DNA from 3 places in the Sporomusa rhizae genome. Region 3 is predicted to be linked to each of the others. Evidence: riboswitches for the same ligand, from Rfam matches in the RefSeq annotation. Region 3 holds a riboswitch; each other region holds the start of a gene.

Region 1 (7,792 bases), 2.6 Mb from region 3:
TAATCGTTTCCTTACTGATGGCCAATCGAATTGTTCGGCCAATTAATAAATTAACTAATGAATTGCGAGAGCTGTCGGAAAAAGGGGGAGATTTGTCCCGGAAAATTAGGGTTGATAGTTCTGACGAGATCGGTGAGCTTGGAAATTATGTTAATCAATTCTTGGGGAATATTCGTGAAATAGTAAAACGGGTTACAAATACCAGTGAGCAGCTGGCTGCATCTTCCGAAGAACTTACCGCAAGTGCTGAGCAGTCGACCCAAGCCGTAAATCAGGTAGCAAATTCTATCAGTAACGTGGCGGAAGGTACTGAAAAGCAGTTGAAGGCTGTGAATGATACAACAACGGTAGTTGGCCAGATGGCAGCAGGTATTCAGCAAATTGTAGCCAGCATGAACACTGTCGCCGGAACTTCGACTGAGTCAGCTGAAGCTGCGCAGCAAGGCAACAAAATGTTAGAAAAAGCGATCAAACAGATGAAGCATATCGAGAATACGGTAAACCGATCTTCGGAAGTGGTAATTAAGCTAGGTGATCGCTCCAAAGAAATCGGCCAGATTGTTGATGCCATTGACGGAATTGCCGGTCAGACGAATTTACTTGCATTAAATGCCGCTATCGAAGCCGCACGCGCTGGGGAAGCGGGCAGAGGATTCGCGGTAGTAGCCGAGGAAGTGCGCAAATTGGCCGAGCAGTCTCAGGAAGCGGCAAAACAAATAGGTGCTCTTATTAATGAAATACAGCAGAATACAGATAAAGCCGTAGTAGCTATGAAAGAAGGGACAGGGGAAGTAAGGGGTGGAACTGAAGCCGTAATTGGAGCCGGAAAAACCTTTATTGAAGTTTTCGAGGCATTTCATGAAGTTTCGAAGCAGATCAGGGGAATTTCTGCAGCTGCCAAGGATATGCTTAGCGGAAGCGATCAAATTGTAGGCTCAATCCATGAAATTGATAGTATCACTAAAGACACAGCCGGCCAAGCGCAGAATGTTTCAGCCGCTACCCAAGAGCAGTTCGCGCAAATGGAGGAAGTTACCGAATCTAGCAGGGAATTAGCTAAACTAGCTGGAGAATTACAAATGATTGTTGCTAGGTTTAAGTTGTAAAGGGTATTGTAGGAGCAAGACAAAGTAAATCTATTAAAAAGACGGCATCATCGTAAAGGTGGTGCCGTCTTTAACTATTGTTCGCAGAGGAAGTTCGTAAACTGGCTGAGCAGTTACAAGAGGCTGCTAAACATATTGCCAGTCTGATTTCGGAAATTCAGACGGAAACGGATAGCGCTGTCATTATAACTTTATTAATGGAAATAACTTTATTAATTGACGAAATTTGTCATATGGTATAAAATAAAGTAATAAATGGATATTTGGCAAACCATCTGAAAAGTTGGGGCGCAAAGCTATGGGTCTAAGGACAATTGGTCTATGATTGCCAGGTTGCTAGTCAATTGTAAATAGTAGCACCTTGCTTAGGCGGGTGCTCTTTTTATTTTTTGATAGGGTTTGAATAGACATGCTTAGCTTGAAAAACTGAACACGATAACAAGCACAGAACGGAGGAATTAATGCATGAATTTGTCTAAGTGGATTGGAAAAAGTATTCAGGTAAAAGTTACTGCTGTTTTAGTGGTTGGATTATTAATTACGTTAAGCATTTTAGGGCTCTGTAACTTTTATAATGCAAAAGGAATTCTGGTGTCAGATGCCGAGGAGGATATTACCCATCGAGCAGATGCCTATGCAAGGGAAGTTGGCATGTGGATAGCAACTCGCGAAGCTGAGGTTTCGATATTGGCCACTAATCAAAGTGTTGTTAGCGGCAATACCGAAGCGACTCTCGCTTATTTAAGAGAAGAAGTCAAACGTAATCCTATCTATTCACGTTTTTGGATTGTGGATGCCAAAGGGCAAGCTATCCATACAACAGGTGATAGAACGAACATTGCTGACCGCGAATACTTTAAACAGGTTATTTCTACTGGTGAGGTAACAACCACAGATCCTGTTATTTCAAAAGTAGATGGTAATATGGTAGTATCTGTAGTTGCACCAATCCGAAAAAATAACCAGATTGTGGGTGTATTAGGCGGAACGGTTACGGTTGACACACTGACTAAGCGAATAAATGAAATTAAGGTTGCACAAAGTGGTTACGCTTATGTAATCCAGGAAAAAGGATTAACAATCATTCATCCGGATAAGGAACAAGTAATGCAGACAAATGTCCTAACAGATCCGAATGCAAATAATGAGTTGAAAAATATAACGAATAAAATGATAAACGCGGAAAATGGAATTAGTAATTATGAGGAAAGCGGCATTAAGAGATATGTTGCCTATGCTCCTATACCTGGAAATCACTGGAGTTTAGGAATTAATGTGCCGGAAGATGAAATTTTAGTAAAACTAACGCCGTTTACTAGGTCCTCACTTATTACAATAGGATTAATTCTTATTGCCACTTGTGGGTTTGGTATTCTGGTTTCAAAACGTTTGACGAAACCAATTATAAGACTGAATGAAGCTATTAAGAAGATAGCTGAGGGTGACTTAACTTCCAAGGTGGTTGCTACGGGTACGGTCAAGACACGTGGTAGCGAAGACAAAGATGAGTTAGAGACGATGGCGCTGCATTTCGATATTATGGCGGAAAAACTGCGGGGCATGGTTCGACAAATCTCTACTTCGGCAGAGCAAGTTGCAGCATCTTCGGAGGAACTTACGGCAAGTGCGGAACAATCGTCGCTAGCTGTCAATCAGGTAGCCGAATCTATAACGGAAGTGGCCGCAGGAAGTTCTTCTCAGCTTCAAGCAGTAGATGTTACCACTGTTGCTGTTGAAAAAATGTCTGCTAGTATACAACAGGTAGCCTCGCATTCCGGCAATGTTGCTGCAACTGCGGAAAAGACTGCTCTTGCTGCCGAAAGTGGTGGTAAGGCAATAGAAGATACTACCCAACAAATGGCGAATATTGAAAAAACAGTAGTAAGTTCGGCCGAGGTAGTTGCTAAACTCGGCGATCGTTCCAAAGAGATCGGTCAGATTGTTGATACAATCGCCGGCATTGCCGGCCAAACAAATCTCCTGGCGTTAAATGCCGCTATTGAGGCAGCCCGTGCCGGTGAACAGGGGAGAGGGTTTGCGGTAGTAGCCGAAGAAGTTCGTAAGCTTGCCGAGCAGTCTCAGGAAGCGGCAAAACACATCGCATTACTTATTGGTGAAATACAAAATGATACTGAACAGGCAGTTGCGGTGATGTCTGAAGGTACGACAGAAGTTAAGCGCGGTACAGAAGTAGTTCATAAAGCAGGCAAGGCTTTTGGGGAAATATTGAACTTGATTGAACAGGTATCTGAGCAAGTGAATGACATCTCTGCTGCGATTCAGCAGGTGGCAGGCGGCAGTGAGCAAATTGTTTCTTCAATAAAGGAAATCGATAGAATAAGCAGAGAAACAGCAGGATTTACGCAGACGGTTTCGGCCTCCACTGAAGAACAGTCTGCATCGATGGAAGAGATAGCCGCCTCTAGTGAAGCTTTGGCTAAAATGTCTGAAGAGCTCAGATCAGTAATAGCCCAATTCAAAGTATAAGGTTTATGGGTGGTAAAACCTGCTTTTGTTAACACAAATTTGGAAATTGGTTTCAAGATAATAAGTAAAAGGAAGACGATACAGGCAAGCCCTGTTCCTTGGGAACAGGGCTTGCTTTTGTTTTCTCCCCAATAGTTATTATGTAACAAATAACAGTGAGATAACATAATATATCAGAGAGAAAGATGTTTATGAAAAAAGTCTAAAAACAGAGCTCAACTGGAACATATAACGAATTAACATAATTTATTAAATTAAAAAGAGAGGTGAGCGGAATGGAACTTTCTTTTTATAAGATACTGTTAGATTATCTTTATGATGGTGTGTATTTTGTCAATAAGGATAGAAAAATAATCTATTGGAATACAAGCGCCGAAAGTTTAACGGGATATTCCAGTAAAGACGTTGTAGGTTGCTATTGTTATAACAATATACTCAAACATACTAATTGCGAGGGATGCTTACTTTGTCGTGGAGAATTGTGTCCGTTAGCTAAGACGCTAAAAGACGGTTTCCCAAGAGAAGAAGAATTGTATCTTCTGCATAAGAATGGACATCGGATTCCTATTTTAGTTCGAATTTCGCCGGTTCGTAATGAACAGAATGAAATAATTGGAGCTGTGGAGGTATTTAGCGATAATTCTAGAAAGTCACATTTACTAGAACAATTAGCTCAATTTAAGGAACTTTCTTTGATTGATTCTTTGACAGGGTTGGGAAACAAGCGTTGTGTTGACATTGAATTATCAGCTAAAATGAATGAAATGAATAAAGTGGGTAGGCCGTTCTTTGGTGTGCTATTTGCTGATATTGACCATTTTAAGCGTGTTAATGACCAATATGGTCATGACACCGGCGATAAGATTCTTGAGATGGTGGCCAAAACGATTCAAAACAGTGTCGGTAATAGGGGAATTGCTTTTCGTTGGGGAGGGGAGGAGTTTTTTGTAATTGTAAATACTCATGTAAAAGAAGAACTTGTTAAAGTTGCAGAGCGAGTTCGCGCAATGACTGAGCAGTCAGTATTTCACCTGGGACTTGAAGACATTAGAGTTACCATATCGGTTGGGGCTACGCTGGCTGAACTAAACGATACGGATGAAACACTGGTTAAAAGAGCAGATGAACTGTTGTATGTAAGTAAGCGGAACGGTAGGAATAAGGTAACGACATCTTTCTCGAACGAGTAATTTGGCCCGTTTTTGATAAAAAAGAAGTGGCTTAGTGGCATAAAAGAAAGGCCTTTCTTTGGAAGCCATACCTCAAAAAGTAGCAAAACCCGTTTTCATGCCGATAGGCAGGAAGCGGGTTTTGCTACTCTCTGGTAAGAGAAATAAAGGAATAATTAGCTTATTGCTGGATCAAATTCTTATAATAGGATTACATATTTATTGAAAAATGGTAAAATAGTAGAACTAACCTTTATTATAATTGCAATAAGGAGGAATATGGTATGCAAGTTTTGCGCTCTGTTTGTCCGTTCGATTGTCCTGACACATGCGGTTTACTTGTTCATATAGATGATGGCAAAGCTGTTAAAGTCCAGGGGGATACTGAGCATCCGTTTACCAGAGGGACGCTTTGCCCGAAAATGGCTCATTATGAGAGATCTGTTCATTCACCCCAGCGAATCATAACACCATTACTAAGAACAGGTGATAAAGGAAGCGGTAAGTTTACGCCGATTTCCTGGCAGGAAGCCATTGAGTGCATAAAAACAAAATGGAATAAAATTATTGCTGAATATGGTGCAGAAGCAATACTGCCTTACTCGTATGCCGGCACGATGGGGCTTGTTCAGCGCAATGCCGGACACCCTTTTTTCTACAGCTTGGGTGCCTCGCAACTGGACCGTACTATTTGCTCGCCGGCTAAAGGGTATGGCTGGAATGCAGTAATGGGGAAAACAATGGCTCCCCATACTAACGAAATTCATCACAGTGATTTAGTTGTTTTATGGGGCATTCATGCCTTGGCAACCAATATTCATATTATGCATGATATAAATATAGCCAAGAAGCAAGGGGCTAAGGTGTGGCTCATTGATACTTACGAGACGACAACAGCGCAAATTGCTGATCAGCTTATTGTGGTTCGACCGGGTACAGATGGCGCCCTAGCGTTGGGAATGATGCACGTTATAGCACGGGAAAACCTTATTGATGCGGAGTTTATCGAGAAACATGTGCAAGGTTATGAAGAACTGAAGAGCACTATTCTGCCGGAATATTCGCCAGAAAGAGTAAGCGAAATAACTGGTATTTCTTCCAGGGTAATAGAGGATATGGCCAGGCAGTATGCTAATGCCAAAGCACCGTTTATTAGGCTGGGCAGTGGCTTATCCCGTTATAGTAACGGAGCAATGACGGTTCGCACAATTACCTGTTTGCCTGCGCTGGTTGGAGTATGGGGTAAGCCGGGTGGCGGATTGCTCGCCGGCACATCCACAGAAAGTGCCCTGGATACACGTCGGATAACCCGTGAAGACTTCCAAGAGAATACAACACGGATTATCAATATGAACCAATTGGGAGAGGCACTAAATGAACTGAAAGATCCACCTGTAATGAGTTTGTATGTGTATGCTTCCAATCCGGCGGCAGTAGCGCCTGACCAAAATAGGGTGCTGCAAGGCCTGGCAAGAGAAGATATTTTCACCGTTGTTCATGAACGCTATATGAACGATACGGCGAAATATGCCGATGTTATTCTGCCGGCTACTACCTCTCTGGAGCATAGTGATATCTATCGCGCGTATGGTCACTACGGTGTGCAGCGGGCTTACCCGGTAATTCCACCGGTGGGGCAGGCAAAAGCCAACTGGGAGGTATTCTGTCTGCTGGCAAAAGCGATGGGCATAAATAACCCTTTCTTTAACCAGTCGGCTGATGATTTAATTGATAGTATTTTGGCCGAGCCATCAGCTTGGCTGGCAAGCACTCAGCATAAAGTGCTGTTTGACGGGAAGCAGGTGGAATTACCGTTACCCGGCGACTACAAGACCAGGTTCAAAACTTCGTCAGGTAAAATCGAGATTCTTAACCCTACAGAAGATAAACCATTGCCCCAATATAGTAAGCCTCACGGAGATGACGCAGCTTTTTGGCTGGTTAATTCGCCTGATGCGCGGTTATTAAACTCGTCTTTTAACGAAAGAGCCGATCTAACGAAAATAAATAAAATGCTCTTGCAAATGAATCCGAATGACGCTGCAAGAATAGGGTTAGCTGACGGACAGCTTGTTCTTGCCGCCAACGAGCGCGGTGAAGTAACCTTTACATTAAAAGTTACAGCCAAAGTTCCGGAAGGCGTGGTGGTTGCGGAAGGCCTGTGGTGGATTGAACATGCTCCCGGTAATCGCTCGGTTAATGCGCTGACCTCGCAGCGACTTACTGATAAGGGTAAGGGCAGTACTTTTTATGATGTTAAAGTAAATGTAAAAGCTGTGGATTAAATAGCAGAATTAGAGTGAAAGTTAATTAATTAGTGTAATGCAAAAGGCCTACTCCTAAGACCATAAATAGCATTCCAAACCACCCAAGCGACGTCAGCTTTTGTCCAAATAAAAAATAATCGCAGAGCACAGTCAAACAAAGACCAATCGCTCCCCAAAAGGCGTAGGCTACACTTAATTCTATGATCTGAAGTGCCTGGGCTAAACAAGCAAAGGCGGCCATAATGCATAACAGTGAAAAAATACCATGTGGTTTTCGACGGAATCCGTCTGACAATTTTAAAACGATGTTAGCAACTACATCCAATAATATTGCCATAAGCAAGAATATCCAACTCATAATTATTCTCCCTTTTGAGAAGCATTTATCCGTCCGTTGTTGAGCATCACGATGCCAATGATAATTAGGCAGCAAGCTAAAAGCTTCTCATTATATATCCGTTCATTAAAAAATAGATAACCGGATAGTAGCATCATTATTAGCCCCAATCCTTCCCAGATGGCATAGGCTAGACCGAGAGGTATACCTTGAATTGCCTTGGAAAGAAAATAATATGATGATGCTACTAAAGAAAATAACAGTAAATATTCAATCGGTCCAGCATCATCTCCAGCAAATTTAATGCTGATGGTGCCTATGACTTCGGCAGTAATAGAGATGACCAACATAAACCAATAAAACATATCTTCACCTTCTTTGCTACAACACAAATTTTGGTAAATATACCAATGAAAGCTATATTTT
Region 2 (7,792 bases), 2.7 Mb from region 3:
AAGGTCCCCAAACCAGCTGCGACAGCCGCATGTCGTTGGGAAAAATCAGCCACAGCCCTCCTATCGTTATGAATCTCGAACGGAGTAGACAATGGTATATTGGCAACTTTTGCCCCATACTTGCTCTCAAGATATCGCGCCACACGAAAGCTAGACGATCTAGCAAAGGCACCCAAATCTAAATAACCGTTTAAGGCAACACTTAAGCTTGGACTTTCACAGCTCGATAAGACTTTGTACGCCAAAACAATGATGGATTTCGCATCAGGAAGAAAATTCGTGATTTCATATGACTTAGGGCTATTATACGTATCAGCACTTGCAAATCCAACATCATCTACACCTAAATTTAATACAAATTCTCGAATTGCATTCTCCATCTTACCCTCTCCTTATACATATCGTTAATTTACAACTAAAACACTTTCTGAAAAAACCTATTCTTTGTTAATCCGGGTGACTCACATAGCATTATAGTATCATTGCGTTTAAGTGTATATACACATAAACTTTTGCAATTATAAACCATATTAAAAACCGGGGCACACCATAAGAATCCAACGAACGTTCATGCAAGCATCTGAGCTCAAGACGCTAAGACATAACGGATAAGTTCCTCGACCAATTCATTCCTGCTCTTCCAATCGACAACGTGTATATACACATATATTGTTTTAATTATAATGCTTCCTACCAGGCGCCGTCAAGCATTTAAATTGTTACTTTCAGCGGTTTTCATTGGTTTACTTCTTACTATTGATTTTTATCATAAAAAAATTGGGCCAATAACAGCAAAAACCAGCATGTGCCATAATGCTGGTTTTTACGATTTGAAATTTTCCTGACACCGAAAGATTTATTTCCTAGATATCGTTCGGTGTATCACCCAGTCAAATCCACTCAATAATGACTTCTTTTCCTTTAGACTCTAATACAGTTTTTAATTTATTTAGTACCTGTACTTTAATGTTCATCTGCATGGGAAAACCTGGATTATGGTGGGCAGGGTTAACGGCCAGTCCGGCAAAAATCTTAATGGTGTCCGCGGTATTCATCAGTTTAGCCAGCAAAGTAGCTCCATCCTGTTTATTGGATTTACGAAGTTTATTTGTATCCATTAACCGCTCAACCGTGGCATTCAAAGTTAATATCCCTTCCGTGACCAAATCGACTCCGTCAAGATAGGCAATCGGAGGTATTTGCGGATCATGGCAGGTTAATTCCACTTTAAGCCGGCTACCAGTAAGCCGACCGACTATTTGCGCTGTAGTTCCTCCTGAAACCACCTTTTTCCCAGACTCGGCAAAAAACCGGCCGACATATTTTTCGTCGTCATCCGGATTAGCGGGTGGCCCGGTCATTAATGTTAGTTGTTGAGGATCACGCATCTTAACAACTAAGGCGGTTGAATCATCGCCAGGGCTCCCAAGATAGTAACATTCACAAAAATTAATCAAACTTTGCCCGATAAGTTCCGCATCACTATTCTCATTAGTCTCTTCTTTAATTTGTTTTGCCACTGAGTCCCAGCCCCACCCCAGTTTCAGCAAGCCGCCAATACCGGCATGAATCACACCATCAGTAACAGCCACTAATATATCATCTTTTTGAAGCCAAAGTTCCCCTACACGAATAATTTTATTACCGATTACTTTTTCATGGGCAGGAAACTCAACTACTTTGTTATTACGCACCAGGAAAGTAGCCGGGCAGTCAAATTCAACAATAGTCGTTTGTCCATCAGGGGCAATCATAATAATATGCAATGTCGAATACGCAATCTTTCGCTGGCGACAAACCGGTAAGGTTTCGGCAATGGTATTGACGACGTCTTCCAGCGGTATACCGCGTTTAAGCATTACGGTGGCAATTTTAGTCGTCAAAGTCGCTAATATATTAGCTTTAACACCACTGCCCAGCCCATCGGACATTACAATGATCGTTGCTTCTGGTGTTCTGGCAATATCAACATTGTCTCCGCACAATTCTTCACCAACTTTAGACAACTGCGCTAAACCAACTTCGGCATGAAGACGTTGCATTACGATTCCTCCTTACCTTTTATCAGCATAATTAGTTCTAATAGGGCTGATTTTGTTTCCGCAGTAGTCTCTCCTAATAAACCGGCAATTTCTTGAGCCACATGCATCTGTTTATTAATGATTTCCGTGGATTTTTCTATTGTATCCAGTTTCATCTGCCGCAGTTCCTGCTGTTTCTTTTCAAAAGCAGTCACATCAGTAATGATAGCAATTACCAAACTATGCTTAGGTACTGGAATAATCATTTGTTCGGTAATAATACCATATTCAGGGTACTCAACCCGTTTACCAACAATCTTATGCCCCAATTTCGTGGCAACCATAAAATCTGAGCAATCAAACAATTCCGTTAGACTCATACCCTTATAAATTTCTTGTACTATACCAAACATTCGTTTAACTGCCGGATTGAATTCTTTGATAATCATTTTTTCATTGACAGCAATTATCGCATTTAATGAATTCTCTACAATAATATTGGCAAATGATTCTGCTTTAGAACGCATATAAGGTAAGCACATGTTAATTTCGGCAATACCCTGAAAAACAGCAATTGCCTTATCGCGACAAGTATTGTATCCGCAAGCGCCGCAATTTTTTTCGTCCTTGGGAGAAAATTTTCCTATCTGTTTGAGAATTTCTTTTATTTCAGCTTCCGCAGGTATAACGGCGTTTATCGGTTTTGCTGCATAATTTCGTGATAAGTCCAGATTACTTGCCGCCAAGTCATCTTCCTGGGGACATGTATTAGGCAAAGCATTCTTGGCGTAGTTCATTATCTTGTTCCTTTTGGTTTGCATTAATTGATGCGTCCCCATAGCAGGACCATTGATACACCCGCCAGCACAAGCCATGGCCTCAACGAATTTTGGAGAAAACTCCAGCTTGCTTAACCCTTCAAATACTTCCAGACAATTTTCTATTCCATCGACTGCTATAACATCCTCGTCCGAAACTTGCGAACCAAAAGGCATAAGCACCCCGCCAGCTACAGGGAAACAGCGTCCTGCATAAGTTGATTCCGGTAATTCCTGAAGCTTTAGGGGATTTATTATCGAAACCATATCGTTACGCTCATTTAGCCATTCTCTAAGCTGATCAAAAGTGATAACCGCGTCCACTTCAGAATACAGCGAGCGGCCTTCAGCAATTTTCGCTATGCATGGTCCGGCAAATATGACAAAGCAGTCTTCTCCAAACTCCCTTCGAATAAGCTTGGCATGAGTAAGCATTGGCGATAAAACCGGCGCTAGATTGTTGATTAATTTAGGATAATATCTTTCAACAATATCTACAATAACCGGGCAACAGGAGGAAATAACAGTATGATTGACAGGATTATCGGCTTTAATATGTCGAGCATACGCCTTCGAAACCTGGTCAGCTGCCGTAGCTGTTTCTACAACCGCACTAACCCCTGCATTTATCAATCGGTGTGTCAAGTCTTCCAATGAGTATTCAGGAAAAGCCGCTATATACGAGGGGGCTAAGCTTATAATTACTTGTTTACCGGTTGCAACAGCTGCCGTCAGTTTTTCTATTTGCCTATCAATTTCTTTCGCCTGCTGCGGACACTCCACTACACAACGGCCACAAAGAATACATCTTTCCGGAATAACACTGGCTTGCCCTTTAACTATTCCAATTGCTTTAACAGGACATGCACGCACACAACGAAAACAATCCTGACAATTTACCTTGCGAGTTATGATAGTGTTAATATTGTCCACCTCCCAGCACCTTGTCCTTAAATATTTCAAATACCTTTTCCTTGGATACGTTCTTAATAATTTCATCGTTTATTTTAATAATCACGCCTTCGGTGCACTGTCCCTGACAAAAGTTTCCCTCAAGATCGATTTCACTTTGAATTTCATATTTGTCGATTAATGCTTTAAACGCATTGAGAACACTATAAGCGCCTTGTAAATGGCAGGCACTCCCAAAACAAATGGACAATTTCAGCATAATTATACCCCTCGTAAATTGAGTGAATTTTTTCACTTATCTTCGTTATTATATTCCTTATTATTATAAATAAGTCGTAGTTCGATAAAGAGATGTTTGATATGCAGCAAAACGTATTTGTTACGTTTCAATAGTATTTTACCACTCTCTTTTTAAACTGTCGAGTGAATTACTCCGTCGCCATGCCTTGAAAAAAAAGCCATCGCTCTTGCCTGCTGGCTAAAGCGGTGACTTTCTCAAGTACAAGGAAATAATAGTAATTATTCAATGGCAATAAATCGATTTCTACCTTCGTTTTTGGCCTTGTAGAGCCCATAGTCGGCTCGTTTAATAAGTATCGTTGCATCAAGGTTTTCTTCAGGCTTTATCGTTGCTATGCCAATACTGACTGTAACAAAATCATTAACTGAAGAGAGCTGATGGGTAATGTTTAACGCACTTATGTTTTCCTGAATTCTCTTTGCGACTTTTATCGCACCGTCGCGCGGCGTTAGCGGCAGCAGTACTATAAATTCCTCTCCTCCATATCTAGCGACTATATCAAGTGGTCGTAGCAACGATTTTTTTAACGCATCGGCCACTAACTTAAGGCACCGATCACCTTCTATATGGCCATAAAAATCATTATAATTTTTAAAAAAGTCTATATCAATTAACTGAATGGACAAATATTCATTATCACGCAGTGCCTGTCGCCATTTTGTTGCCAGAATTTCATCAAAATACCTGCGATTAGGTATACCTGTCAAAAAATCGTTAATAGATTCTTGAATTAACATGTCCCGCTGTTTCTTTAACTCAAGGTGATTTTTTACACGCGCTTTAATTATAGATGCATCAGTATTCTTAGTAATATAGTCGATTGCTCCCAATGAAAACCCAGTAGTTTGGTCTTCAGGATCGTCTTTTATAGAAACAAAGATGACTGGAATATCTTTGGTGCCTGGATTTGTCTTGATCCACCGGCAAATTTCATAGCCATCCATAGTAGGCATAATTATATCCAGTAAAACCAGATCAATTGGTTGCGACATAACAATTTCTATAGCCATCTTCCCCGAGTCTGCACAAATTACATTATATTCATCTTGAAGAACATTTTTTAAAAATTGACGATTAAATTGTATATCATCAACAATAAGGATAGTTTGCTTTGCTGAATTCATACTTTTCGTTCCTTTCCTTTCATACATACAACTAATTATTATCAACTAACGCAGAATATTAGTTGACAAAAAATCAATTTCTATCGTTATTCTCCATTTTAAAATGAAAAAGATTGCTCGGTTCATCATTGATTTAAATGATGCAACCTGGCAATCTTAGACTAACGAATCTGTAGACCCACGGCTTTGCGTCCCATCCTTTCGGATGGTTTGCCTCAAAGTATTCAATTACTACTAATATTTTATCATCAAAAAATAAAAAAAATGTCGTAAAAAGTCATTTGTAAAACGAAAGTACTACGCTCTCCAGCTTTCGAACCCATTTTCCATTCACAAAGCGATAAACTCATCAATCCGTTTTTGATGAGTAATATCAGAATTTGGATTTATAGATAAATAAAATCCGCCGTTTCCATATTCATCGGAATAACGGCGGATTTTTTGCTTTTCTTTATGACGCCTATAGTCATTTTTTCGGTCGATCCAAACGGGGGCCAACTTAACCTCTGGAGTCATTGCCCGGTTAGGTTTACCGGCAACTTTAAGGGTATTCGGGTTAATGGTTCCACATTTAATGATTACTTTTTTCTTGGACATGCAAACACCTCCTGTGTTACTATCATTATAATCTAATGAGAAATAGTATGCAATTAGTCAACTTGTTTCAAAATAAAGGTATATTTTTATTCTGATAGAATACTTCTTATAAGTTTTTTTGTGAAAGGAGCATAACCTTGCATTCTAAAGCTTTATATTCTTATTGCTTAGCCAAACCGGGCGCCGTCGAAGATTACCCTTTTGGTCCCGACGTAATTGTTATCAAAGTTGCGTCTAAAATGTTCGCTCTACTGTCTCGCCGGGACGGTCAGGACAATCTTGCCTTGAAATGCGACCCAAACTATTCAGAAATACTGCGAAAACAATATCCCAGCATTACCCCGGGATACCATTTGAATAAACGCCATTGGAATACAGTGATACTTGATGGAAGTATTCCCGAACAAGAAATAAGAGGATTAATCGATCATTCTTATGACTTAGTCTATAAATCACTCCCCAAAAGGCTGAGAAGTGGCTCCGGCGGGGATTGGTGAATGCATCTGTTGCTTTGAGGATATGGTCAATAATTAATAATGTTAAGTTGAGGTATTGCCTTGAATAGAGAAGACGAAATGAACGAACAATTGGATAACACGCCACCGCCAGTGCGACCACCTTGGTATAAGCGATTTGGGCTGGGCGGAGTATTTGCCGCGCTACTGGTGTTAATGAAATGGAAAACTGTTTTGGGATTTCTCAAAGGATTAGTGTTCCTTCTAAAGTTTAGTAAGTTTGGTATAACCACCCTCTCCATGCTGGCAACTATTGGTGTTTATGCTTGGTTTTACGGGCTATGGTGGGCAATTGGTTTTGTTTTGCTCATTGCGATTCACGAGTATGGACATATGGTTGCAGCCCGGCAACAGAACATTCCGGTAACGGCCCCTGTTTTTATTCCTTTTTTGGGAGCACTCATTGGTATTAAGGAACAGCCTAATGATGCGGCAACTGAAAGCATCATTGCCTATGGCGGACCCTTATTTGGCCTGTTAGCCACAGTGGCCTTTCATCTGGCTGCCTACCTGTTACATTCTCCCTTGCTATTTTCTTTAGCTTTTACCGGTTATTTTCTCACACTGTTTAATCTTATCCCAGCGTCGCCATTAGATGGCGGTCGGATTGCCGGAGCGGTATCTCCCTACATCTGGCTCATTGGCATTCCTCTGATTGGGTTACTTTTGTGGTTCAGCTTCAGCCCCATTCTCATTCTGATCTTATTCGGAGCTATTCATCGGGCATGGGACTTCTGGAAACATCGCCATGACGAATATTATGCAACCGATTCTTCATTTCGTCTGAAAATAGGATTTGCCTATTTGGCACTGCTGTTATTAAGCGGAATACTTACTTATGAAACCCACTTTACGGCCGAGGCATTGCGGCCAAGGATCTAGCAACTCAAGAAACAGAAAAACTCTGTGAGTCCCTTTCATACACTATGTAAAAAAAACTGAAGCTGCTAATGAGCTTCAGTTTTTTTCATTTGATTCCGGCTTAATCCACCAGTTATAATGCTGGTAAGGTTTTCTTAGTTTGTTCAATTCATGGCGTTCCGCTATGTATTGATTTTTTATAGCCTCCAGAGTTTTACCATGTTCAGTCATACCTTCAGGAGAAAATCGGTTATGCCTGGGGATTGCAAACTGAACCGTAAATTCTCTTTCATTTACCTCGATTTTGCCATCTGCCCCGCACATCGGACATTTTACTTCCCCGGTAGGCATTAGCTTAAGCAGTGTGTTACCGCACAACTGGCAAGCATGAACCGGCAAACGGGTTGCCTCCTGTTCACCGGTTACGAGCGCTGACGCCAAACGGCGCGCCTGATCGAGCACTTCCGTTTTTACAACTTCTCCCGGACTTGCTGCATGGACCAGCATTGTCCCCACTACATCCAAATGAAAAAAGCGAGCAAGATTGACTGCGGCCTCACGGGCATACCCTTCCCATCCTGTAATTCCGTAAGATACCGCGACGACACATTTCTTACCGGCAAATTCTTTCGCTTGCTGCAAA
Region 3 (7,792 bases):
TAGGTGGATGTCGACAAATAGGGAAGCGCCAAGGATAGTTGGTCACTCTTATCGGAAATCTGAATTTGACCGGAAAAAATATTGAAATACCGGGATAACACTTGGTAGCCAGTATGACTCATCGCATAATGCGGCGGCTCAAAGGCAACAGGAATTAACCCACATCGAACAAGTTCTTCAATGCCGGCTTCCATCCGCTCTTGAGTAAAGGCCTCATCGTTCTCCATTGGTTTATCATCACGTGCATTCCAAAACTCATAACCTTCCCCAGTTTTGGGTGAATACTTATTTTGATGTGTATAGCCATGCATAATAATACTGGCTCCATTGTCCTGCGCTTCTTTAAGCACTTTCACCAATTTCGGAGATTCATGTAAATATTTACGATTGTCATTTGCTGTAACTCCCACCGGAATAACTCCAATGGAAAATGGAATATTATATTTTTTAATAGTCGCAATAACCGCACTAACTGCTTCAGGGTTAACCAGCGGGCTGACGTCTTCGATGCGTAACAGCGCTTTGTGTGACTGTGAATGGCTATCGTTCTGATTTGAGATAAATTGATGAAGCAATCCACTCAAGGTAAGCATATGACTCGGATGTACCTCTAAAAATCCGGAATAAAACACCTTGCCGCGCTGCCATGCCAGCGGCTTACTGTTCACTACATCCTTTACGGTAGCAAAAACCTGAGCGGATTGCCCTGGCTGTGTAATAACCACGTTCATCCAATCACTAAGGAACATGTCTTTCTTATAGTTAATAACCGACCATCCGTTGGAAACTCCCTCTAATTTAAAATCTTGCCACTGTAAATAGGCTGCCAATTGCTCAATATTCTTTTCAAACCAGATTATCTTCGGGGCATGTGCTATTTCTTGCAATAAACCCTGCGGTAATATTACATCTCTTAACCCCACATATACAACCAATTCTGCGTCTTGCAGTGCGCCTGCTTTCCATTCTTCCAGCGCCATCGGCTGACAGTCTAAGTCGAAATGCCCCAAATGTTCAATTAAGGCGTTAACCAGCGGAAAACTGTCACCAAAGCGGTTGGGGCTATCATAGAGAATATATGTCTTTACCCTTGGAGCACTGCCATAACTGCTTGTTGGCGAACAAAGAGCAAGGATGAATACAGCAAGCAGAAAAAATATAATTGCTCTCTTATTAACCCCTGTCATAATTAAGTTCTTCCTTAGCTCGTTCATAGGCTTCCAGGACATCCGCATCGCCCTCTCTAATACTAGAGATCCCAATGCTCGGTTTTATACGAATAACTTTCTTGGTACCCCTAATCTCTGTTGTGATACGATCTAACGCCTGATGTAATTTTTCTATAACAACTCTAGCTCCGTCTTCGTTGGTTTCAGTAAGTACAATGCTGAGCATGTCAGAACTAATCAATGCTTTAATATCAGAGAAACGCGTCTGAGCTTCTACCTTCTCAGCCACCGATTGTAAAATTTTTATAGAGTCCAGTTCCCCGTATATTAGCCGCAGTTCATCAAAATTCGATATTCTGATCAACAAAATAGAGAAACAGGTTTTATACCGCTTGGCACGGACAAATTCCTCATCCAGTTTCCGGAAAAATCCCTGACTATTATATAGACCGGTCGAAGCATCAAGCGTTACCAATTGCTCTAGATTCTTCTTATTCTCCAACTCTTGTCTATATCTAGAAACAACCAGCGATAGCTGGCCTGCCAATATGCTGCTGAGTGGAAAAAAGAACAGCCAGGATATATAAGCAAAATTAACCTCAACAATCCGGTTAACAATGGATGTTTCATAGATAATATAACTACCGAAAGCAAAGGTAAGGACAATAGCTGCCATCAAACCTCGTTGTAAGCCTAATGTATAACTAAGATTCATGTTGAACAGCATACAGGCAAAGGGGATAAACAAGTTAAAAGACCCCATACTTGGCGCATAAAGCAACATAATCGCAGTAACAGCCAAAATAAATACCAGCATGATATTAAAGAAAAGAATATCCTTTCGTATGAACATATCATTGGCTATCATTCTTGATTTCCACCGTCCTCAACATTAAAAGTGCTTCTAACTGATCAAAAGCATAAACAAGCCCGGTCTCCGGCTCGCCAAAACCACCCGCAAAGGCGTTTTTGTCACTAATTTGAAGATCCAGTGTCTGGCGGTAACACCATTCGCCTGCCTCAAATTCATTATTTAATACCAAAAACCGTGCTGCTAATGCATATATAGCAGTAGACTCATCCTGATCGGCGGGTGTTCCGTCAGAATTATAGTGATTATATATCTTTCCTTGCTTTATTTGTGTTTTTAAAAAGCTTATAAAGGAACTAGTACTTTTCCCAGCTTTATATACATCGATTGCGGTATATAAATTTTCAACCATATTAATGGAAGAAGGCCAAATATATTGTTTAGTATCGATTTTAAAAGTTTGCGGGTAGAAACCGTGCTGATTTTCCGGCATATTACTTAAAATGCTGACGGCATTTTTATGTGGTACAGACCAATTCGCATTAACTTTACTTAATTTTTCCATAGTTTCTACATCCAGATAAAACAAGGAAACCTCATTTGCCCTACTTTTAGCAGTTCCATCATAAAAGTCACAAGGGTAGCCTTGGGTATCCACATCGAACTTGTAGATGTCTTCCGCCAGCTTTTCTATTTGCTTGTCATAATTGCCAAGTTTCTTTTCGTTTGCAATAAAATAAGCCTTAGCGATTCTTAAATCATCAACTAAAGCGGAGGTAGTTTCACCCTTTTTGCTAATGACATCAATCTTCCAATAATAGTAACCGGAAGGATCTCTAAAATATTTGTCAGTTGTAGCAGCATACTCGTTAAACAGTTTGGCGTCACCAAGCAAAGCAGTGTACTCCATAGCTTGACCCATGGATTCACTTACACCATATGTGGCAGGCGACTTGGACTCAACCAAATATCTTATTATACCTTTCGAACTCCGCATTTTTGTTTGGAGGAACTGAAAGCCTTGTATTTCCTCGGGCTTAGGGTTATTAACTAAGGTTGAATCCGGATTCACTTTTGCCTCCGTTAATTTATTATTCGTAGGTTCATTAAAAAACCTGAATTGTACTATAACTGCCAGTACAATCATACATACAAAAAACAATGACCTTTTTTTCATTGCATTTATCTCCTTTCTCAACTTTCATTAAGAATAAAAACTAAAAAATAAAAATTAGCTGCAGATCATAATTATACCTACATTGGTACTTCTTGTATATATCCTTGGGAAATTTATTTTCTGGAAATTCATGAAAAGAAGAAGTATTATGTAAGCTTTATAAACAAAAAGACAGGCCACTGCCCGTTTCACGAATCTCATTGTTGGAACTGCCAAATAGCTAAATTCTCTAAACTATATTAACTTAATATAGTTACCATACCAGTTTGATAAAACAAAAAAAGCCGGTTACACTCACAAAATTATTGTAAGAGCAACCAGGCAGTCATAGGTAAATTTTCCGTTAGACCCACGGCTTTGCGTCCCTGCCTTTCGACAGGTATGCCACCATCATTTAGTTATTTTACCTATATTTTACTTGGAGGATATGGAAACTGTCAATCAAAAAGTTAGATAAATTTTACATATCTGTGTTATAAAAGCCTTTTACTAGTTACCTGAAAGTCAAAAAACTGTACTTAATAATCTCTCTCGCCTAACCAATTTTTGCTTAGTAAAAAAACAGCCTTGAACTCCCTGCCGGCGATCTGGCTTACGTTCAAGGCTGTTTCTATTTAACCATGCTTTCTATACTTTTTAAATCATGGGAAGTTATTTATAAATTCTTCTGTCCAACGCTCCGGCTCAGCACCTGCAATCCAACAGTCAAAATAATAATGATGGCGGCAACTGTCACCGCCGTTGCCAAAGACTGCGTCAAGGCATTGCCAAAATAACAAAATGCAATCGCGCCAGGGATACTACCGATCACGGTCGCCGCAAAATACGGCCAAAAACTCACCTTGGATAACCCGGCAAGAAAACTTACCGCATCCCACGGGAAGATAGGAGCTAGACGCAGCACTAACAACGTCCTGAACCCGTGTAGCTCAGTCTGGCTATCCAGTTGTTCCAGCAGTGTCCACTTAGGCCAAAACCGTTTGAGTCTTTCGCGTCCCAGCAGCCTGGCTGCCCCAAAACACAAAGCGGCACCAAACAATGTACCAAAGATGAGATATATTGTTCCCCACAGCGGACCAAATGCCAAACCGCCGGCAACGCCCATAATAATAGCAGGAAAGAAGAAAAACGGACGAACGGCATTACCTAGCACATACAATAGCGGTCCCCAGCAACCGAATGACAGAATCGTATCCCGGATTGTCTCCGGTCTAAACCGCTCAACGCCGAACTCATGCACATATATAATTCCCAGTACAATTAACCCCGCAAGATAACCAGCCGGTCTGATCGCAGTTTGATTATAATATCTCATAACGGTTAATTATAGCCTCAAAAATTCCAAAATGTAAAGAAAAATATGGAATAAACTAATCCACCGGTTCGTAACGAATTTCCCATGTCAGCATACCGTCCCGGCTGCTGTCCTTAAAAAGCCGCCGTTCATGCATGCTGTAGCCTGTTACTACTATTTCGACAGCCCGCTTTTCCGGAGCAAATCGTTTATTATTTGTACCGGGAACAACCTTTTCAACCTCACCATTGTCCCATACAATCTTAATTACTGATTTATCGGCATGTTCACCGGTTGCCTGGAAGTTGACTATCGCTATATCTTTGGCCGCGCGCCCGGCAATCGCCTGCCGCAACTCTATTTTCCCCTTAAACGGTACTTCTGTTCCGCGGACAATCCGCAATGACGGCAATGGCGTAATTGTAACTTTACTAGACAAGTCTTCGGCTTCCGTTACGCCTATTTCAGGAGTAACAGGAACAACCGAGCTCTTATCCGTCCCTGTAAAAAACATATAAACCGCTACAAAAACAAACATAGCCATAGCGCCTACTGCAAAACTTTTCCACGAATTCACCATAAAACAAACCACCTCTAAAGCAAGACTTTGCCTACCCCTTCTACTAGATGTATTTAGAGTATATCATTAAAATGTCAAAGAAGGAATGTCCCTGTTGCAGAGACATTCCTTCTTTATTGTTTACACTTTACAAGTTCTATAATTCCACATTATCCTTGAGACCGGGAGTAGTAATGACTTTTCCATCGGTAGTTACAATTATTGCCTCTACGCCGGGGAATTGCTTTAATGCCTCCATACCGCGTTCTAATCCCAAAACTATAAATCCCGAACTAGCAATATCGTTAGGAACGTCCACATCGTTATAAACCAAAGTTGTACTGGCTATTTCGGTCGGTTGTCTACCCGTTTTAGGATTTAATATGTGAGCATAACGCACTCCATCTTTAATGAAATAGCGTTGGTAGTCACCAGATGTCTGCATCATGTTCCAGTTCGTTAATGTTACTTTGGCAATAACTCCTTCTGAATTACGTGGGTCCTGTACACCGATTCGCCAAGGTTTGCCGTCCGGTCTTGTCCCAATAACCTGAATATCCCCGCCGGCGTTAATTAAGGCCGACTTAATACCCAGTGATTTTAAGATGGCTGCCGCTCTGGTTAGTGCGTAATCTTTAGCTACGCCACCCAAATCCAATGACATACCCTTCTCGGGCAGATATACCGTGTTATTATTTGAATCCACTTGAATTTTTCTGTAATTGACAAGCGGTAAAACCTTATTAATTTCTGCTTGGGAAGGCACAAACTCTCCTTTATGGCCAATTCCCCATAATTCGGTGAGTGGACCGATCGTTATATCGAAGGCTCCGTCTGTTTTTTCCGAAATGGTTATTGCGTCGTTAATCATTTTGACCAAATCACTATCTACTTGAACAGGAGCGATTCCTGCCATTTGATTAATTTTTGATAACTGGCTTTCGGGATTAAAACGGTCACTGATGGACTGAATCCGTTGGAATTCGTCGAAGGCACTCTTAACTGCTGCTTCTTTATTGGAACCATATGCGGTAATTTCGATGATGGTATCCATTAGGAATTGAGTGTCTTTATAGGGCTTAGGAGAAAATAAAGCCGTCGGGGAACAACCGACAAGGGAAAAGAGCATTAGACAAATTAATGAAATACATACCAATCTGCGTAGCAATATTATATCGTCCCTTCTTTCTTAGTGAGCTTCTTCAAGCATATATGTAAGATCACAGTTAATTTTAATTCCATAGTATCAGAAAAAACCAGCTAAGGCCATAGCTAAAGTATTAATGAACAGCATAATAAAATCGTTCTCTTATCTACTGCTTGAGCAGTAACATTTCATTGGACTGTGCCACGATCGTCAGGTCTGCACGTTCCCTGGCACCTAGCGCCTTGTACTCCAACTGCCGCATGACATAGTAGGCACTAGAGTTTTTCGCCACTGCCTTCGAAATATCAGCACTGGTTAAGACTTCAGTACCATATACATTCGTGTAAAATGTAAAACCTGGGTGTAAAAACTTCACAACGTAGACAGGTGACTTTCCATCATACACGGCACTAAATTGACTTGCAATGCCACGAGTTGTAAATTGAGGGGCAGCTGCAGGCAGTAAAACTGCTATAAATATAGTTGCAGCAATGCTCATTGCTACAACTTGTCCCCAAAAACCTACCGAGGGATTACCTCTTTTTACTGCATACCAAACTGTACCGGCCATCATTATCATTACAACAGACAATAAAATTAGTCCTGTTGTCAGTTCAGGCATCATCTTAACGCCCAAATACATACCGGCAACTAAAAGGAGGACAAGTCCCGATAATACAACCGGCCAGCTATAGCGCCAGCCTTTTGGCTGGTATCCTTCAATCCAGCGCCCGAGATACCACCCCACAAGTAATGCTAGTGGCGGATACATCGGCAATATATAGGTAACGAGCTTGGTGCTTGAAATGGTAAAGAAGATAAAAATAAAGAGAACCCAAATATTTAAAAATAGCAGAGCCGGTTTCTGTTTTCTTCCTTCCAGCAAAGAAGCGCGGACGGATTGAACCAATAGAGCTGTCCAGGGGAAAAAGCCCAGCATTAATACAGGTATAAAGAAATACCAACCGGAAGTCTCAGTATGCTCTGCCGTAGTAAACCGGGCAACATTATGAAAGCCAATAAACGTATCTAAAAAAGCATTACCATGAAATTGGTACATGGCGATATACCAGGGTAGTGCTACCACTGCATAAATTATAATTCCTGCCGGTATCTTCATATTCTTTATTTCCTGCCAGTTTTTTGTGGCAAGAAAATAAAGAAAGAGTATGGCTCCAGGGAACACTAGTCCTATTGGGCCTTTAGTGACAGTTGCCAGCGCGGCAAATAAATACATCAGATAGTACTTTTTCTCCAAAAACGAAAGCAAAGCTGCCGTAAGACATAGTGTTAACGTAATATCAGTTACTGCTGCTTTAGCTACATAAAAATACTCGATACTTGTGGTCAGCACAAGCGCTCCGACAACCCCCGCCGTCTGACCAAAAAATCTGGTTCCCGCACGATATACTAATAACACACACAATACACCTAATAATGCGGATGGGAACCGGGCCGCAAATTCATTCACGCCAAAGACTTTAAAAGCTGCCGCTACCAGCCAGTAATACATCGGCGGCTTATCATACCAATATTCACCATAAATCCGTGGTGATATATAATCCCCAAATAAAATCATTTCCTTAGGTGTTTCCGCATAAACCGGTTCATCTGGGTCGAGCAAAGGAGAACTTC

Evidence for each region. A riboswitch is a leader RNA that binds a small molecule or an ion and turns the genes downstream of it on or off. The one in region 3 is predicted to bind cyclic di-GMP.
Region 1: another riboswitch for cyclic di-GMP. It lies ahead of SRRS_RS06910 (methyl-accepting chemotaxis protein); the one in region 3 lies ahead of SRRS_RS22305 (hypothetical protein).
Region 2: another riboswitch for cyclic di-GMP. It lies ahead of SRRS_RS07070 (diguanylate cyclase); the one in region 3 lies ahead of SRRS_RS22305 (hypothetical protein).

What each region holds. Positions count from the first base shown of each region.
Region 1 covers NZ_CP156925.1:1,558,758-1,566,549, forward strand. The annotation lists gene SRRS_RS06900 (methyl-accepting chemotaxis protein) at 1-1,106, shown strand, start outside; gene SRRS_RS06905 (hypothetical protein) at 1,184-1,348, shown strand; cyclic di-GMP riboswitch class I at 1,362-1,447, shown strand; gene SRRS_RS06910 (methyl-accepting chemotaxis protein) at 1,572-3,593, shown strand; gene SRRS_RS06915 (diguanylate cyclase) at 3,869-4,783, shown strand; gene SRRS_RS06920 (molybdopterin-dependent oxidoreductase) at 5,047-7,047, shown strand; gene mdtI (multidrug/spermidine efflux SMR transporter subunit MdtI) at 7,073-7,387, opposite strand; gene SRRS_RS06930 (multidrug efflux SMR transporter) at 7,390-7,731, opposite strand.
Region 2 covers NZ_CP156925.1:1,592,277-1,600,068, reverse strand. The annotation lists gene SRRS_RS07090 (4Fe-4S binding protein) at 1-380, opposite strand, end outside; gene SRRS_RS07085 (SpoIIE family protein phosphatase) at 891-2,042, opposite strand; gene SRRS_RS07080 ([Fe-Fe] hydrogenase large subunit C-terminal domain-containing protein) at 2,042-3,772, opposite strand; gene SRRS_RS07075 ((2Fe-2S) ferredoxin domain-containing protein) at 3,759-4,010, opposite strand; gene SRRS_RS07070 (diguanylate cyclase) at 4,271-5,176, opposite strand; cyclic di-GMP riboswitch class I at 5,315-5,401, opposite strand; gene SRRS_RS07065 (hypothetical protein) at 5,507-5,773, opposite strand; gene SRRS_RS07060 (MmcQ/YjbR family DNA-binding protein) at 5,911-6,270, shown strand; gene SRRS_RS07055 (site-2 protease family protein) at 6,331-7,170, shown strand; gene SRRS_RS07050 (flavodoxin family protein) at 7,246-7,792, opposite strand, start outside.
Region 3 covers NZ_CP156925.1:4,769,823-4,777,614, forward strand. The annotation lists gene SRRS_RS22295 (DUF2334 domain-containing protein) at 1-1,187, opposite strand, end outside; gene SRRS_RS22300 (GGDEF domain-containing protein) at 1,174-2,037, opposite strand; gene SRRS_RS22305 (hypothetical protein) at 2,024-3,157, opposite strand; cyclic di-GMP riboswitch class I at 3,467-3,553, opposite strand; gene SRRS_RS22310 (TVP38/TMEM64 family protein) at 3,813-4,472, opposite strand; gene SRRS_RS22315 (hypothetical protein) at 4,528-5,031, opposite strand; gene SRRS_RS22320 (FAD:protein FMN transferase) at 5,168-6,178, opposite strand; gene SRRS_RS22325 (ArnT family glycosyltransferase) at 6,324-7,792, opposite strand, start outside.